One region of the Mesorhizobium sp. P160187 genome, then DNA from elsewhere that is predicted to be linked to it. Evidence: predicted binding sites of a transcription regulator. Region 1 holds the regulator's gene; each other region holds the start of a gene.

The links. Region 1 encodes PhoB, which activates phosphate uptake and scavenging genes when phosphate is short. Its sites were predicted from a motif close to TGTCATNNANCTGTCAT; they were not measured.
Region 2: AC3CCE_RS22805 (esterase-like activity of phytase family protein) is a predicted target of PhoB. The motif match lies at 3,151-3,167, and genes of this name have one in related genera.
Region 3: AC3CCE_RS13935 (DUF1045 domain-containing protein) is a predicted target of PhoB. The motif match lies at 1,760-1,776, and genes of this name have one in related genera.

The regions. Positions count from the first base shown of each region.
Region 1 covers NZ_JBYMDX010000003.1:1,192,799-1,198,015, forward strand. Annotated here, with positions in the region: gene AC3CCE_RS09110 (ROK family protein) at 1-1,223, shown strand, start outside; gene phoB (phosphate regulon transcriptional regulator PhoB) at 1,254-1,943, opposite strand; gene phoU (phosphate signaling complex protein PhoU) at 1,960-2,664, opposite strand; gene pstB (phosphate ABC transporter ATP-binding protein PstB) at 2,706-3,530, opposite strand; gene pstA (phosphate ABC transporter permease PstA) at 3,548-4,864, opposite strand; gene pstC (phosphate ABC transporter permease subunit PstC) at 4,861-5,217, opposite strand, start outside.
Region 2 covers NZ_JBYMDX010000004.1:1,183,640-1,188,856, reverse strand. Annotated here, with positions in the region: gene AC3CCE_RS22815 (MATE family efflux transporter) at 1-514, opposite strand, end outside; gene AC3CCE_RS22810 (L,D-transpeptidase) at 712-1,500, shown strand; gene AC3CCE_RS22805 (esterase-like activity of phytase family protein) at 1,579-3,054, opposite strand; gene AC3CCE_RS22800 (LacI family DNA-binding transcriptional regulator) at 3,217-4,242, opposite strand; gene AC3CCE_RS22795 (Gfo/Idh/MocA family protein) at 4,437-5,217, shown strand, end outside.
Region 3 covers NZ_JBYMDX010000003.1:2,152,863-2,158,079, reverse strand. Annotated here, with positions in the region: gene AC3CCE_RS13940 (alpha-D-ribose 1-methylphosphonate 5-triphosphate diphosphatase) at 1-976, opposite strand, end outside; gene AC3CCE_RS13935 (DUF1045 domain-containing protein) at 1,011-1,718, opposite strand; gene iolB (5-deoxy-glucuronate isomerase) at 1,873-2,685, opposite strand; gene AC3CCE_RS13925 (DUF3329 domain-containing protein) at 2,876-3,124, opposite strand; gene iolE (myo-inosose-2 dehydratase) at 3,134-4,051, opposite strand; gene iolD (3D-(3,5/4)-trihydroxycyclohexane-1,2-dione acylhydrolase (decyclizing)) at 4,187-5,217, opposite strand, start outside.

The DNA of each region.
Region 1 (5,217 bases):
TCCGCCACGACGATCTGCGCCGTCGCAACCGTGCGATGGTGATTTCAGCCGTGCGCCGGGCCGGCCAGCCGTCGCGGACCGAGATTGCGGCGACCACCGGCCTCAGCCACTCGACCATATCGGCAATCTCGTCTGATCTGATTCAAGAAGGCATCCTGATTGAAGGCAAACCTGGCGAGACCGGCGCACTGAAACGCGGCCGGCCGCAGGTGGGCCTTGGTCTCAACCCGGAAGCGGCGGCGGTGATGACCGTCGTGCTGTCGCTCAATTTCCTGTCCGTCACCGTCATCGACTATGCCGGCCACGTCGTCGCCGAGGAACAGCGCCGGCTGGACACGCTGACCAAGCCGCGCGACGAGCTGATTGGCGAATGCGTAGCAATCGTCCGGCGGCGGCTTGAGGATCCCGACCTCGATGTCCAGAGCATCGCCCGCATTGCCATGGGCATCCAGGGCATCACCGATTCGCAGGCGCGCGCCATGCTGTGGTCGCCGATCACGCCACTGACCGACATTGCCTTCGCCGACATGTTGGAAGCGGAATTCGGCATTCCTGCCACCATGGAGAACGATTGCAACATGATGGCGGTGGCGCTGCAATGGCGCCAGCCCGAGCGCTACCGCGACAATTTTATCGCCATCCTCTTGTCGCACGGCATCGGCATGGGCCTGGTGCTGAAAGGCGAACTGTTCACCGGCACCCATTCCTCGGGCGGCGAGTTCGGCCACATGATCCACCGTCCGGGCGGCGCGCTCTGCCGCTGCGGGCGGCGCGGCTGCGTGGAAGCCTATGCCGGAAACTACGCCATCTGGCGGAGCGCCAAAATGATGGGCGAGGATGCCGAGCCGGTCGATATCGGCGACGCTGATATGCGCGCACTCGCCGCGCGCGCCCGCGAAACCGACGGCCCGGAGCGCGAAGCCTATCGCAAGGCCGGCGAGGCGCTCGGCTTCGGCCTCGGCAGCCTGTTTGCGCTGATCGATCCGGCACCCGTCGCCATGGTAGGCGTCAGCGCCGCCGCCTTCGACCTGATCGAACCGGCATTGCGCGAAGCGATCGCCCAGACCGCCGGCGGCCAGCACTCGAAATCGATCTCCTTCGACACCGAGCCCAACGAGCTGCCGCTGATCCGCGAAGGCTGTGCCATGCGCGCGCTCGGCTTCGTCGACCAGGAGATTTTCGCGCCGGGCATTCAGGCCAAATCCGGCAAGCATGTCGCCTGAATGGCCGGCAACGGCGCGACGCGCAGCATCCTAGTCTTCCCTGATCGCGTAGCCGGCGCCGCGAATGGTACGGATGACATCCGGCATGCGGCCGTTGTTGACCGCTTTGCGTAAGCGCCCGACATGCACGTCGACGGTTCGCTCGTCGATGTAGATCGTCTCGCCCCAGACATTGTCGAGCAGCTGGCTGCGCGAGAACACGCGGCCGGGATGGCGCATCATGAATTCGAGCAGCCGGAACTCGGTCGGTCCGAGCCTGATCTCGCTCTTCTTGCGGTAGACACGGTGCGACTCGCGGTCGAGCACGATGTCGCCGACCTTGAGCACGCTGGACAGCACTTCCGGCTTGGCCCGGCGCAGCAGCGCCTTCACGCGCGCCATGAACTCCGGCGTCGAGAATGGCTTGACCAGATAGTCGTCGGCACCGGTGGACAGGCCGCGCACGCGATCGCTTTCCTCACCGCGCGCGGTCAGCATGATGATCGGCAGCCGCTCGGTTTCGGGCCGCACTCTAAGCCGCCGGCAGAGCTCGATGCCGGAAACAGCCGGCACCATCCAGTCGAGCACCAGGAGATCGGGCACGTTTTCCTGCAGGCGGATCTCGGCCTCGTCGCCGCGTGTCACCACCTCGACCTGATAGCCTTCGGATTCGAGGTTGTAGCGGAGGAGCACGCCTAGTGGCTCCTCGTCCTCCACGACCATGATGCGTGGCGCGATCATAGGCAGTTCACCCTCATCAGGCCGGCGTGGCCATCGCCGTCTCGTCCTGCTTCGGACGATTGGCGGGCAATTGCTGGCCGGTCAGCACATAATACGCATTTTCGGCGATGTTGGTGACATGATCGCCGATGCGCTCAAGATTCTTGGCGCAGAACAAGAGATGCGTGCAGGCGGTGATGTTGCGAGGGTCTTCCATCATGTAGGTCAAGAGCTCACGAAACACGGACGTGTATTTGACGTCGATGCGCTCGTCGTCATTCCTGAGTTTTGCAAGCGCTGCCGCATCGGTGGCGGCATATTCCTCGACGACGCCTTGCACCTGGATCAGCACCAGTTGCGCCATGGCGTCGATGGAGTGCGAGAGGTCGCGCGGCGTGACGCTCAAGCCCACGGTGCCGACGCGTTTGGCGATGTTCTTGGCGAGGTCGCCGATGCGCTCGAGGTCGCCCGCCATGCGGATCGAGCCGACCACGGCGCGCAGATCGTTGGCCATCGGCTGGCGCTTGGCGATCAGCGTGATGGCGCGGTCGTCCAGTTCGCGCTGGCGCGCATCCATGATGGCGTCGTCGGAAACGACACGCTGTGCCAGCGCATTGTCCGAATTGAGCAGCGCCCTGGTCGAGCCGCTGACCATCGAGCCTGCCAGATCGCCCATGTCGCGGATCAGCTTGCTGATCTGCCCGAGCTCTTCATCGAAGGAGGCGACGGTATGTTCACCCATGATCTTGGTCCTCGTGCCTGAAAATTCACCCGCCGGACGGCTCAGCCGAAGCGGCCGGTAATGTAGTCCTGGGTGCGCTTGTCGTCGGGGTTGGTGAACATCTTGTCGGTGGCGCCCTCCTCGACGAGATAGCCGAGATGGAACATCGCCGTGCGCTGCGACACGCGCGCCGCCTGCTGCATCGAGTGGGTGACGATGACGATCGTGTAGTTCTGGCGCAGTTCGTCGATCAGCTCCTCGACACGGGCGGTGGCGATCGGATCGAGCGCCGAGCAGGGCTCGTCCATCAGGATCACCTCCGGCGACACGGCGATGGCGCGCGCGATGCACAGGCGCTGCTGCTGGCCGCCGGACAGGCCGGTGCCGGGCTCCTGCAGGCGGTCCTTGACCTCGTTCCAGATCGCCGCCTTCTTCAGGCTCTGCTCGACGATCTGGTCCATGTCGGACTTGCGCTTGGCCAGCCCATGGATGCGCGGGCCGTAGGCGACGTTCTCGTAGATCGACTTCGGGAACGGGTTGGGTTTCTGGAACACCATGCCGACGCGGGCGCGCAGTTCGACGACATCGATGTTCTTGTCGTAGATGTCGTCTTCATCGAGCGTGATCTTGCCGGTCACCCGCGCCAAATCGATGGTGTCGTTCATGCGGTTGAGGCAGCGCAAGAAGGTCGACTTGCCGCAGCCGGACGGGCCGATCAGCGCCGTCACCTGGTTCTGACGCACGTCGAGATTGACGTCGAACAACGCCTGCTTCTCGCCGTAGAAGACGCCGACCTTGTCGCCGCGCATCTTGATGACTTCGTTCGACTTGGCGTTCATTTTGTCGCCCACTGCATTCTCAAGGGACTGTTCGGTCATGATGTTCATACCAAATTGCCTTTTTTCTACCAGCGCCGCTCGAAGCGGCGCCGGAGCACGATCGCGGTGATGTTCATGGCCATGAGGAAGACGAGCAGGATGATGATGGCGCCGGACATGCGCTCGACAAAAGCGCGCTCAGCCTCGTTTGCCCACATATAGATCTGAACCGGCAGCGCGGTCGCCGGATCGAAAGGCGTCGTCGGATAATCGGCGACGAAAGCGACCATGCCGATCAAGAGCAGCGGTGCTGTCTCGCCGAGCGCACGCGCCAGGCCGATGATGGTGCCGGTAAGGATGCCTGGGGCGGCAAGCGGCAGGATGTGATGGAACACCATCTGCATCTTGGAGGCGCCGAGGCCGAGCGCCGCCGAGCGGATCGACGGCGGCACCGCGGCGAGGGCGGCGCGCGTGGCGATGATGATGGTCGGCAGCGTCATCAAGGTCAGCACCAGGCCGCCGACGAAGGAAGCCGAGCGCGGCATGCCGAGGAAGTTGATGAACACGGCAAGGCCAAGCAGACCGAAGACGATCGACGGCACCGCCGCGAGATTGTTGATGTTGACTTCGATCAGGTCCGTAAAGCGGTTCTTCTTGGCGAACTCCTCCAGATAGATCGAGGCGGCGACGCCGATCGGCAGCGCCAGCAAAAGCACGATCACCATCATGTAGAACGAACCGATGATGGCCACGCCCATGCCCGACGTCTCGGGCCGGCTGGAGGCGCCATAGCTGAACAGGCCGGTGTTGAAATGCTCGGCCATCGCGCCTTCGGCTTTGAGCTTGTTCATCCAGTCGATCTGCTGGTTGGACACCTTGCGGCGCGCTTCATCGACGCCGAGGTCGATCTGGCCCTTGAAGGCCGAGTCGAGATTGGCGGCGGCCAGGATGTCGACGTCACGCGTCGTGCCGATCACCGACGGATCGGCGGAGACGATGTCGCGCAGCTGGACGCGGGCGCCTTCCGACAGGAAGCCCTTGAGCTTCAGCATCATCGGCTTGTTGGCCGGATCGATGCCGAGCTTGGCCACCAGCGCGTTTTCGGCGAGCTTGGGATAGTTCGCCTTGATCAGCACGGTAGGGTCGGTCGCGCGCTTGCCGGAGGGATCGATCACCTTCTCGTCGAAGGTGACCGGCAGCGTCACCGTCGTCTGCCAGAAGGCGGTGTAGCCTTTCGAGACGATGGTGATCAACATGATGGCCAGGAACGCCAGGCCCACCGAGATCGCAATCACGCCATAGATGCGGAACCGGCGTTCGGCGGCATAGCGCGCCTTCAGCCCGATGTCGCGGCGCGGACGCGCGACGGCACCCGCCATCGTGTCCAGGGGGATGTCGGTCATTCGTACTGCTCCCGGTACTTGCGCACGATGTAGAGGGCGACGATGTTCATCACCAGCGTCAGCGCGAACAGCGTCAGGCCGAGCGCGAAGGCGACCAGCGTCTGCGGCGAGTTGAACTCGAGATCGCCGGTCAGCTGGTTGACGATCTTGACGGTGATGGTCGTCATCGCCTCGAACGGATTGGCCGTCAGATTGGCGGCGACGCCCGCCGCCAGCACGACGATCATAGTCTCGCCGATGGCGCGCGACGCCGTCAACAGGATGGCGCCGACGATGCCGGGCAGTGCCGCCGGCAGGATCACCCGCTTGATCGTCTCGGAGCGCGTGGCGCCGAGGCCGAGCGAGCCGTCACG
Region 2 (5,217 bases), on a different contig from region 1:
TGCGCGAATCACCCGCACCGCGCAGCACCGTCATGACGAAGGACAGAAGATTCATCATCGGCACGGCGACGAAGATGATACGCAGATAGGAGCGCGCCAGCGGCAGCGCATCGGGCGGGGTGCCCAGTGTGTTGAGGATGGCGTCGACCCAGATCCAGCCGCAGACGGCGAAGATAGCCGAGACGAGGAAGAAGAAGGTGGCGCTGGTGCCGACGATGCGCCGCGCCTCGGGCAGGTCGCGGGCGCCGACCGATTGCGCCACCAGGATGGTCGCGGCCATGCCGATCCCGAACACGGTGCCGAGAATCAGGAACAGCACCAGATTAGCGTTGGAGGTGGCGGTCAGCGCCGATTCACCGAGGAAGCGGCCGACCCAGACGGCGTTGATCGAACCGTTGAGCGATTGCAGCACGTTGGAGCCGAGCACCGGCAGAGCGAACAAAAGCAGCGTGCGCGGAATCGGGCCGCTGGTCAGGTCGCCGGTGCGCCGGCGCGGTGGTATTTTTTCGTCCATGGCTGTTCGGCGAAGGTTCATCTCAAAGTCCGCCCGGCAATGATCGCCGATTTGACGGACAAGGTCGATGCGGCATTGGAACATGCCACCTGGCGGCTTCACGCTAATCAGTTCTCAAAACATCCGGAATGGGCTATGGGTCGTCGCCGCGTGGGGTCGCATATCCTGTTGGATATGATGAATAGGCTGGGGGGATCATGTCCGACAATCCGCTTTTTTCCGAGCGCCTGAACCGGCGCGCGTTTCTTGGAATATCCGCTTTGGGTGCCGCTTCCATGGCGCTTTCAGCCTGCACCACGACCGATGTCGTGGTGCCGCCAACGCCCGCCCCGGCGCCTGAACCGGCTCTGGGCGATGCCGCCACCATGTATTCGGCGCGCGTCGATGAGGGCTTTTCATTGCCGGCAATCCCCGTGGCCAAGCTCGATCCGAAGTTCGTGCGCCAGATCGTGGACGATCCGACCGGCGAAAAACCCGGCACGATCGTTGTCGATACATCCGAGCATTTTCTCTATCTGGTGCGCGACGGCGGCAAGGCAATGCGCTATGGCGTCAGCCTCGGCAAGGCCGGGTTTGGCTGGACCGGCAGCGCCGTGATCCAGGCGCGCAAGAAATGGCCGGTGTGGACGCCGCCGCCCGAAATGATCCAGCGCCGGCCGGAACTGGCGAAATATAAGGACGGCATGCCGCCGGGACCGCAGAGCCCGCTCGGCGCGCGTGCGCTCTATCTGTTCCGCGACGGCAAGGACACGATGTACCGGCTGCACGGCACGCCGGAATGGGATTCCATCGGCAAGAACGCGTCGTCGGGCTGCGTGCGCTTCATGAACCAGGACATCATCGACCTCTACAGCCGGGTCAACGGCGTAGCCCAGGTCTATGTGCGCCCGAACCTTTCGGCCGCGGGCAAGATCATGGCCGTGTCGAGCCGGACCGCCGAGGCGATCGATGCCGGCGTGCCAAGGGATGCGGAGATTTTGAAATAGGTGCCTTCACGGCATCGCTGATCACCGACAAACGGTTAGAGGCGGACGCGCCGGGCGCGTCCGCCTCTCCGTATACGGCTACTTCTTGGCGAGGCCCGGAAGCGTGACCTGATAGACCAGGAACATGGTATCGACATCGGCGCCGTCTTCGGCCTTGTAGGGCGCGCCGACTTGAAAACCGTCCTGGGTGAGAAAGTCGTTATCGTTGCCGACGAACAGGAAATAGTCGTCGGGCAGCGCCGGATCGAGCACGCTGACCACCGACATCGCTTCCCACTTCTCCGAGAGATTGTTCTTGTCGTTCGGCTTGCCGTCATGCAGGCCGAAACGGCCGAGTTCCTTGTTGTCGTTGATGTCAATGAACGGCGTCAGCCTGGCCGGGGTCACCGAGGGGTCGAGCACGCCCTTGGGCGCCAGCGGCTTGTCGGCGGCATCGAAGGCGCCGCCGGCAATGTCGGTGGCGCCAGAGACGTCGACGACGAAAATCTGGCGCAGCAGCGAAGTATCGCCCTTCACCCCCTGGCCGTTTCCGCTGTCGCGCGCCAGCATCAGGAAGGTCTTGTCGGACAGCGCCACGATTTCGCTCTGCGCGGCGACCTTGGTCTTGTCCTTGGCGTCCTTGAACACCGGCAGCGGCACGGCATATTCATGCACCAGCTTGAGATGGGCCGGGTCGGAGGCGTCGTAGACCAGCGCGCGGGTGTTTTGGCGCGTCGCGGGTGAATCGCCGCCATCCTGGCGGGGCGCCGATTGCAGCACAGCGATCAGCGACTTGCCGTCCGGCGTCAGCGCCATGCCTTCGAGGCCTTGATTGTTCTGGCGGCCGGTTTCGGGATCCTTCGGATCGGGTTCGACTGCACCGGGGCCTGGATTGTCGGAGGCGAAGTTCGGCCCGCCCTTGCGCATCGGCACCAAAGCGGCCGGCGGCTGCGTCGCCGACAACAGATGGCCGTCGGCCGAGAAGCGGTAGATGTTGGGGCCGTATTCGTCAGAGATGAACATGGTGCCGTCGGGCAGCCGCGCGATCGCCTCATTGTCGAGCGCCAGCTTGCCATTGGCCTCGGGCAGGATCGGCAGGTCGCCATTGGCCGCGCGCACGCCGTTGAGCGGATCGAGACCGGTGGCGTCAGCGCCCTTGTCGTCGGTGAGGAGCAGGGAATCGGCTAGCGTCGCCTTGACGCCTGTCTGTTCCTGGCCGGCAGCGGGCGTGGCGCCCAGTGCGGCCGGCGTGAACTCGATGCGAATAGTGTTGAGCCGCGGCCGGTAGTCGGTGGTGCCGACGACATTGTAGCCGCGATCCGGCAGCAGCCACAGCGAACCCTTGTAGCCATCCGCGCCATGGGTCCAGCTCGATGCGTCGATCGACATGCCGGAGCCTGAGCCGAAGGTCTCGCCGAACTTGTCCTTCAGGTCGGCCGGAATGCGGCCGACGCCGACCAGGCCCTTGTTGACGAAGCCGCCAACGGTGGCGGTGCTGCCGGCAAGGGCAGGGGTCAGGGCGGTAAACAGCGCCAGCACGGCGCCGAGCGACACGGTTCGGTGCGAGATTTTCATGGAGATCCTCTTTGTGACAAGCCTTGAGCGGCGCAAAGGGGCCACCGCATCGCATCGACGATGTCGCCCTCTCGCAAAGCGGTCTAGGACGCGAACATGATACTTGCGTGACAGAGCGGGCCTCTCCCTTCTCCCCTTGTGGGAGAAGGGAAGGACGCACTATCAATCGCTGTCGCGCGCGATCAGCTCCAGGGGCCAGACTTCGCGGATGATGCGCGGGCCTTCCGGGCCGGCAAAGGCCGGAAGCGATGCCAGCAGCATTTCGGCCAGCCGCCGGCCCATGGGCTCCAGCGACGGGCGGAAGGCGGTCAGCGCCGGCGAGAAATAACGGCAGAGCGGCGTGTCGACGATGACGATCACCGCGATGTCGTGGCCGGGCCTGATGCCCATCTCGGCCAGTGCCTTGCAGCCGCCGAGCGCCATTGCGTCATTGTTGAAGATGATGGCTGTGGGCCGGTCCTTGGAGAGCATCACGCGCGGCGTCACCTGGTAGCCGCCTGCCTCGTTGATGAAGCCGTCGGCGATCAGGCCGGGGTCGACTTCGATGCCATGCCGCTCCAGCCCCTTGCGGTAGCCGTCGAGGAACAGGTAGCCGAAGTTGAGATCAAGCGAAGGGCGGATGGCGGCAATGCGGCGGTGGCCGCGCGCGACCAGCCGGTCGACGGCTTCATCACCCGCCCTCTCGAAATCTATATCGAGCGAAGGATAGGTGTCGTCGCCGGATTGACTTCGGCCAAGCGTGGCGAAGGGAAAGCCGGCCTTGCTGAGATAGTCGATCCGATCGTCTTCCCGCCGTGTATTGGCCAACACGACCGCGTCGGCCCGGCGCGTCTCAACCACGCGGCGCAGCCTCTCCTGCTGATATTGGCCGGGCTCGCCCATGACGACCATCAGATCCAGGTCATCCTCGGCAAGCCGGCCTTGCAGACCGATCAGGAACGGGATGAAGAACGGTTCGCCATATTGCTGGTCGCCCGGATGCGGCTGCAGCATGAAGGCGATCGAATGGGTGGTGCCTTGCCGCAGGCTGCGGCCGGACTGGTTGGGCGAATAGTTCAATTGCTTGGCGGCGGCGAGCACGCGCTGGCGGGTGTCGGCATTGACGTCGGCGCGGCCGTTCAACGCCCGCGACACGGTGCCGATCGAAATGTTCAGGTGACGCGCGAGGTCATGGATGCTGGACGGCAAGGACAGTTCTCCCCCTGTCTTGGCTAGCACCGGCTGCCGCCCAGGCCAAGGCTTCGGGATGATTTTCGCGGGCAGCCGATTGACATTCTAGGCCATCGGGTGTGTTCTCGTAAACGTTTACGGAGAAACGTTTACGGTGATGCCGGAAATGCCGTGACATTCGGTCTGGAGGGACCGGACGGGAGGAATGCCGGATGATGAATGCCGTCCTCGTCGGCTGTGGTGCGATGAGCAAGGCCTGGCTCGATGCCGCGAGGCAGATCGACGGGTTGGCCATTGTCGGACTTGTCGATCTCGACGCCGAACGGGCGCGGGCGAGGGCACGCGAATACGGGCTCGATAGCGCCGCCATCGGCACCAGCCTCGATCAGGTCCTCGACCAGACCAAACCGCAAGCGGTGTTCGACGTCGTGGTTCCCGCCGCCCGCCGAGACGTCGCCTTTTCCGCCTTTACCCACAATTGCCATCTGCTCACCGAAAAGCCGCTCGCCGACACTCCGGAAAATGCCCGCGCCATTGTCGACGCGGCGCGCCAGGCAGGGCGCGTTCATGCCGTGGTGCAGAACCGCCGCTACGTCGCCAATGTCCGGCGCATCAGGCGCTTTCTCGACTCCGGCGCCATCGGCAAGCCGACCAGCATCCATGCCGACTTCTTCGTCGCGCCGCATTTCGGCGGCTTTCGCGAGGAGATGGCGCATGTGCTTTTGCTCGACATGGCGATCCACACATTCGACGCCGCCCGCTACATGGTCGCAGGCGATCCCGCCGGCGTCTATTGCCAGGAATGGGAGCCGGCCAATTCCTGGTACCGGCAGGGCTCGTCGGCCAGCGCTATCTTCGATCTCGGCGGCGGCAAGCGCTTCACCTATGCAGGCTCCTGGTGCGCGGCGGGCTTCCGCACCAGTTGGGAGAGCACATGGCGCATCGTAGCCGAGCACGGCAGCCTGCTCTGGGACGGCGAGGACGGGCTGAAGG
Region 3 (5,217 bases), 960 kb from region 1:
CGACGACGTCGCCGAGGAAGAAGGCCGACTGGATCAGGCTGAAGGGAATGTAGTCGGACGACAATATGTCGAGCAGGCCGTCGCCGGCCAGCGTGCGGGCCGAGACATTGCCCGAATGCGAGGAGCCGCGCATGACGTTGGGCGCGCCCATCAGTACGCCGAGCCCGGCATCCTTCGAGGCCTTGGCGGCTTCCAGCGTGGTCGGGAATTCCGCGACGCGCACGCCCTGCTCGATCGCCTCGTCGACATGGCCTGATGTGGCGTCGTCATGGCTCGCCAGCACAATGCCCCGCTCGTTGCAGGCGGCTGATATCGCCACCCGGTTCGGTCCCGAATTCTTCGCCGATTCCGACATCCGCTTTTCGCAGAACAATTGGAAGTCGCGATCGGTCAATTTCAGCTTGCGCTGATAGTAATGGGCGTAGGTCTCGAGATTGACGAACTGACGCTGTCCCGGCGCATGGTCCATCAGCGAGGCCAGCTTGACCCGCTCGTCGCCATCGAAATTGGCGAAAGCCCGCAAGCAATCCGGCGCCGAGACCTCGCAGCGCAGGTGCAGGAAATGGTCGGCCCGCAACCGGTCTTTCGCGACGCTGTCCTCGATCGCGCCGGCGAGCTTGCGGATGTCGTCGGAGGTAATATCCGCGTCCTCGTCCATGCCGACACGCAACGCGTCGAGGACGGTGGTGATGCCGGCGGTGGCCACCTGCGCGTCATGGGCAAGGACGGCGGCGATCGGGTTCCAGCGCACTTTCGGGCGCGGCGCATAGTGGCCTTCGAGATGGTCGGTGTGCAGCTCGACCAGGCCGGGAATGATGTAGTCGCCGCCCATGTCCTCGCCGCCCATGCTCCCGCCGGTGTGGCCGGTGCCGGCGTCGACGCCGGAGATAAAACCGTCGCGCAGCACGAGCGACCCTTCGACGATCTCGTCGGCAAGCACGATGCGGGCGTTGTGGAGAACAGTTTCGGCGGTCATTCAGGCGGTCCCTGGTTACTCGGACGAATTGCGGTCAGGCGGTTTTTCGGGCAGCGCGGCGGCCGAGCGCATGATGCGAAAGCACCATGAACGGAGCGCCCGGTTCGGTTTCGACGAACAGCGTCAGCGCATCCACCAGCACCGGCTGCTGCAGCACATCGGCGAACAGGCTGTCAATTGCCGCGCGCAGACGTTGGCTTTCCTGCGGCCCGGCCCGGCCGGACAGTGTCATGTGGAAGCGAAAGGTCTCAAACACATAGGGATAGCCCCACTGGCAGAGATTGCGGAACTCGGCCGGCTTCAGCGAATCCGGGCTGCGCCGCTCGATCTCGGCCTCGGTGAGCGGCGCGCGAAAACGGTCGAAGCTAAGCACGACATCGTCGGCGAAACGGTTGAGCGGCGGCAGCGGGCCTTCCGGCACCAAAGCGAAGAAACCATCGATCTGGCTGACGACCAGGCGCGGGATGGTGACCGTCGGCGTTGCTTCGGCAAAGGCGTCCAGCGCCGCGCGCAGCGAGCTTTCGGTTTCGTTGGCGGCCAACCGGAAGGGCGCTTTCAGCGTCGCATGAAAGCCGTAGCGCCGCGCCGATGCGGTGTGAAAAGCGACTTCGGCCGCCGACAGCTCGCCCACCGCCTCGACCGGCCTGGTGGCGGCGCCAAAGGGGTCGCGACCCAGCCAGTTGGCGGCGATCCGCGCCAGCGGTTCGTCCTGCCTCGGGGTGAAATAAATGGCGTAGCGCATCGAAAAAAATCCTCGTCAGCCCGCTGCCATAGGTGATTTCCATGACGGATTGACGAAGCTTATGCGGGTTTTCGAAGGCAAATCGACCCCGCAGGTCCTTAGCCGACGATTTTTTCCTGCTGGACCGACAGCTTCCGCCGCAAGCGAAGGCCGATCAGGCCTTCATCAGCCATTCGTGCTCGGGCGCGTTGTGGAACTTCCACGTCCGCTTCGGCCCGGCCATGACGTTGAGATAATAGAGGTCGTAGCCGTGGCAGGCGGCGCAGGGGTGATAGCCCTTGGGCACCAGCACAACATCGCCGTCCTCGATCGCCATGGCTTCGTCCAGCTCGCGGGCGCCGGTCTTGTCGGCGTCGGTGTAGACGCGCTGGAAGGCAAAACCCTGCGGCGGGTTGAGGCGGTGGTAGTAGGTTTCCTCAAGATAGGATTCGGCCGGCAGATTGTCCTGGTCGTGCTTGTGCGGCGGGTAGCTCGATGTGTGGCCGCCGGGCGTGATGACCTCGACCACCAGCAGCGAGTCGGCGGGCTTGCCCTCGGGCAATATGTTGGTGACGTAGCGCGTGTTGGTGCCTTTGCCCCGAGTCTCCTGGCCGAGGTCGTCGGGTGCGATGACGCGAACGGGCAAGCCGCCGCCCAGGCCCGGCGCCGAGCAGACCGCGAGCTCGAGATCGGTGTCGGCGGTGACCGACCAATCCGACCCCTCAGGAATATAGACCGACCACGGCTTGCCCTCGAAGGGCGACATGCGCTCGCCGAGCAGGCCAAGTTCCCGGCCGCCGGCCTTGGCCGTGCCCTTGCCGGTGACGAACACCAGGCAGACTTCGCGACCGCCCGTCTTACCCGAGGCGTTTTCGCCGGGCTTCAAACGGTGCAGGTCGAAGCCGACATAGGTCCAGCCGGCGCTGTTGGGCGTGACATGCGCGACGCGGCCATGGCCCTTGTCGGCTTTGACGAGCAGTTTCGACATGTTTTGTCTCCTATCGCAAGTCTTCGAGGTCGGCCTCTCAACTTCGTCATCCTAGGGCGAAGCAGGAGCGAAGCTCCGTCGCGAAGACCCTAGGATGACGAAGCGAGGAACGTTCCGGCCAATCACCGACGTAGGCGATACGCCAGGTGTCCAGTGTCCGACCCGCAAGCCCTTCCGAGCCACGGCCGCTTCATTCCTTCGGTTCGGCGTCCGCCTTCGCTTCGCCGGTCTTCGGTCGATCAGGCGCAGCCTTGCTCTCCTCCACCGGCTTGTAAAGATAGAAGAACTGCCAGACGGCGTAGGCGGCAAAGCCGAGCGCAATGATGCCCCAGAATGGGGTGCCGGAGGCGAGTTCTATTCCGGCCCAGATCACGCAGACGGCGACGACGGCAACGCGCCGCCACAGCGGCCGGAAGAACGGGTGCTCGTAATCCTTCATCGGATCGCCTCAGGCATTGGGAAAGCCTTGCGTTTCCACCGTGTAGCCGGCCGCCGTCATCACCCGCATCAGCTCCTTGTAACCCACTTGGGCCATCTTCAGCGGCGGGTTCTTTTTCGGGTCCTGCTCGGCCTCGACGACGAACCAGCCTTCATAGCCATGGTCGGCGAAGCGCTGCACGATGGCGCCGAAATCGAGCGAACCGTCGCCAGGCACCGTGAAGGCACCGAGCGCCACGGCGTCGAGAAAGGACTGCTTCGTGCGGTCGAGCCCGTCGATCACGCCCATGCGCACATCCTTCACATGGACATGGCTGATGCGCTTGTGGTGGTTGTCGATGGCGCGCAGCACGTCGCCACCGGCAAAGGCGAGATGCCCTGCATCGAGCAGCAACGGAATGCCTTCGCCGGAATGGCGCATGAAGGCATCGAGCTCCGGCTCGGTCTCGACCACCGCCGCCATGTGATGGTGATAGGACAGCGGCATGCCTTGCTCTGCGCACCATTCGCCGAACTCGGTGAGGCGCCTGGCATAGGCCTTCATTTCGTCGTTCGACAATTTCGGCTTGGTGGCGAGAGGCCTGGAGCGATCACCCTGGATCGAGCGGCCGACCTCGCCATAGACGATGCAAGGCGCATTCACCGCCTTGAACAGGTCGATCATCGGCTGGATGCGATCCCTGTTCTTGCCCATATCCTCATCGACCAGCGTGCCGGAGAACCAGCCGCCGCACAGCGTCACGTCGGCCTGCTTCAGGATCGGCAGCATGATTTCGGGGTCGTTTGGGAAACGCCGGCCCATTTCCATGCCGGTGAAGCCGGCAGAGCGCGACTGGCGCAGGCACTCTTCCAGCGAGACGTCGTCGCTGAGTTCGGCAAGATCATCGTTCCACCACGCAATGGGGGACATGCCCAGTTTGGCTTTCAAGTTTTAGCTCCGGTTTCTTGTTCACCCTCCCCCTTGTGGGGAGGTGCGAAGCAGCGGGGTGGGGTGCGGCGCGAGCCCCCCACCGGACCTTCGGTCCGACCTCCACAAGGGGAGGTAGGGGCGGGTGCATGTACATCAATCGCCGACTGTCTGCATCTGCCGCTTTTCGTCATAGGCCTTGCGGGCTGCGTTGACCTGCGGCCGTGCGGAGACTTCCGGCACCGCGACATCCCACCAATGGCCGCCGGCATCGGTGGAAATCAGCGGGTCGGTGTCGATGACCAGCACGGTGGTGCGGTCGTTGGTTTTCGACTTTTGCAGCGCAGTCTCCAGGCCGGTGATCGACGGCACTTTCTCGGCAATAGCGCCCATGCTGGCCGCATGCGCGGCGAAGTCGATGTCGGGCAGGATCTCGTGGCGCGCGTCCTTCAGGAGGTTGTTGAAGTTGGCGCCGCCGGTGGCCATCTGCAGCCGGTTGATGCAGCCATAACCCCTGTTGTCGAGCACCACGATGGTCAGCTTCAGGCCAAGCATCACCGACGTGGCGATTTCGGAATTCATCATGAGGTAGGAGCCGTCCCCGACCATGACGACGACCTCCTGGTCGGGCTTGGCCATCTTGGCGCCGAGCCCGCCGGCAATCTCGTAGCCCATGGTCGAGAAGCCATATTCGCCATGGTACGAGCCGGGCGCGCCTGCCTGCCAGAGCTTGTGCAACTCGCCCGGCAGGCCGCCCGACGCGTTCAGCAAGGTCACGCCGGACCCCAGCGCGCGCTGCACGGCGCCGATCACCTGCGCGTCCGACGGGAAGGCGGCGTTGGTCGACGCCGTCACCTTGGAGGCTTCGGCCTGCCAAGCCTTCTTGCCTTGGGTCGCATTGTCGGTCCATGTCGCCGGTGCTTTCCAGTTCCCCAGCGCAGCACCGAGTTCGGCGAGCCCTTCGGCCGCATCGGCGACCAGCGGCAGCGCACGATGCTTGCCGGCATCGAAAGGCTGCACGTTGAGTCCGATGATGGTCTTGCCGGAATTCTTGAACAGCGCCCATGAGCCGGTGGTGAAATCCTGCAGGCGGGTGCCGATCGCCAGCACGACATCGGCCTCTTCCGCCAGCCGGTTGGCCGCGGACGTGCCGGTGACGCCGATTGCCGCCATGTTGACCGGATGTG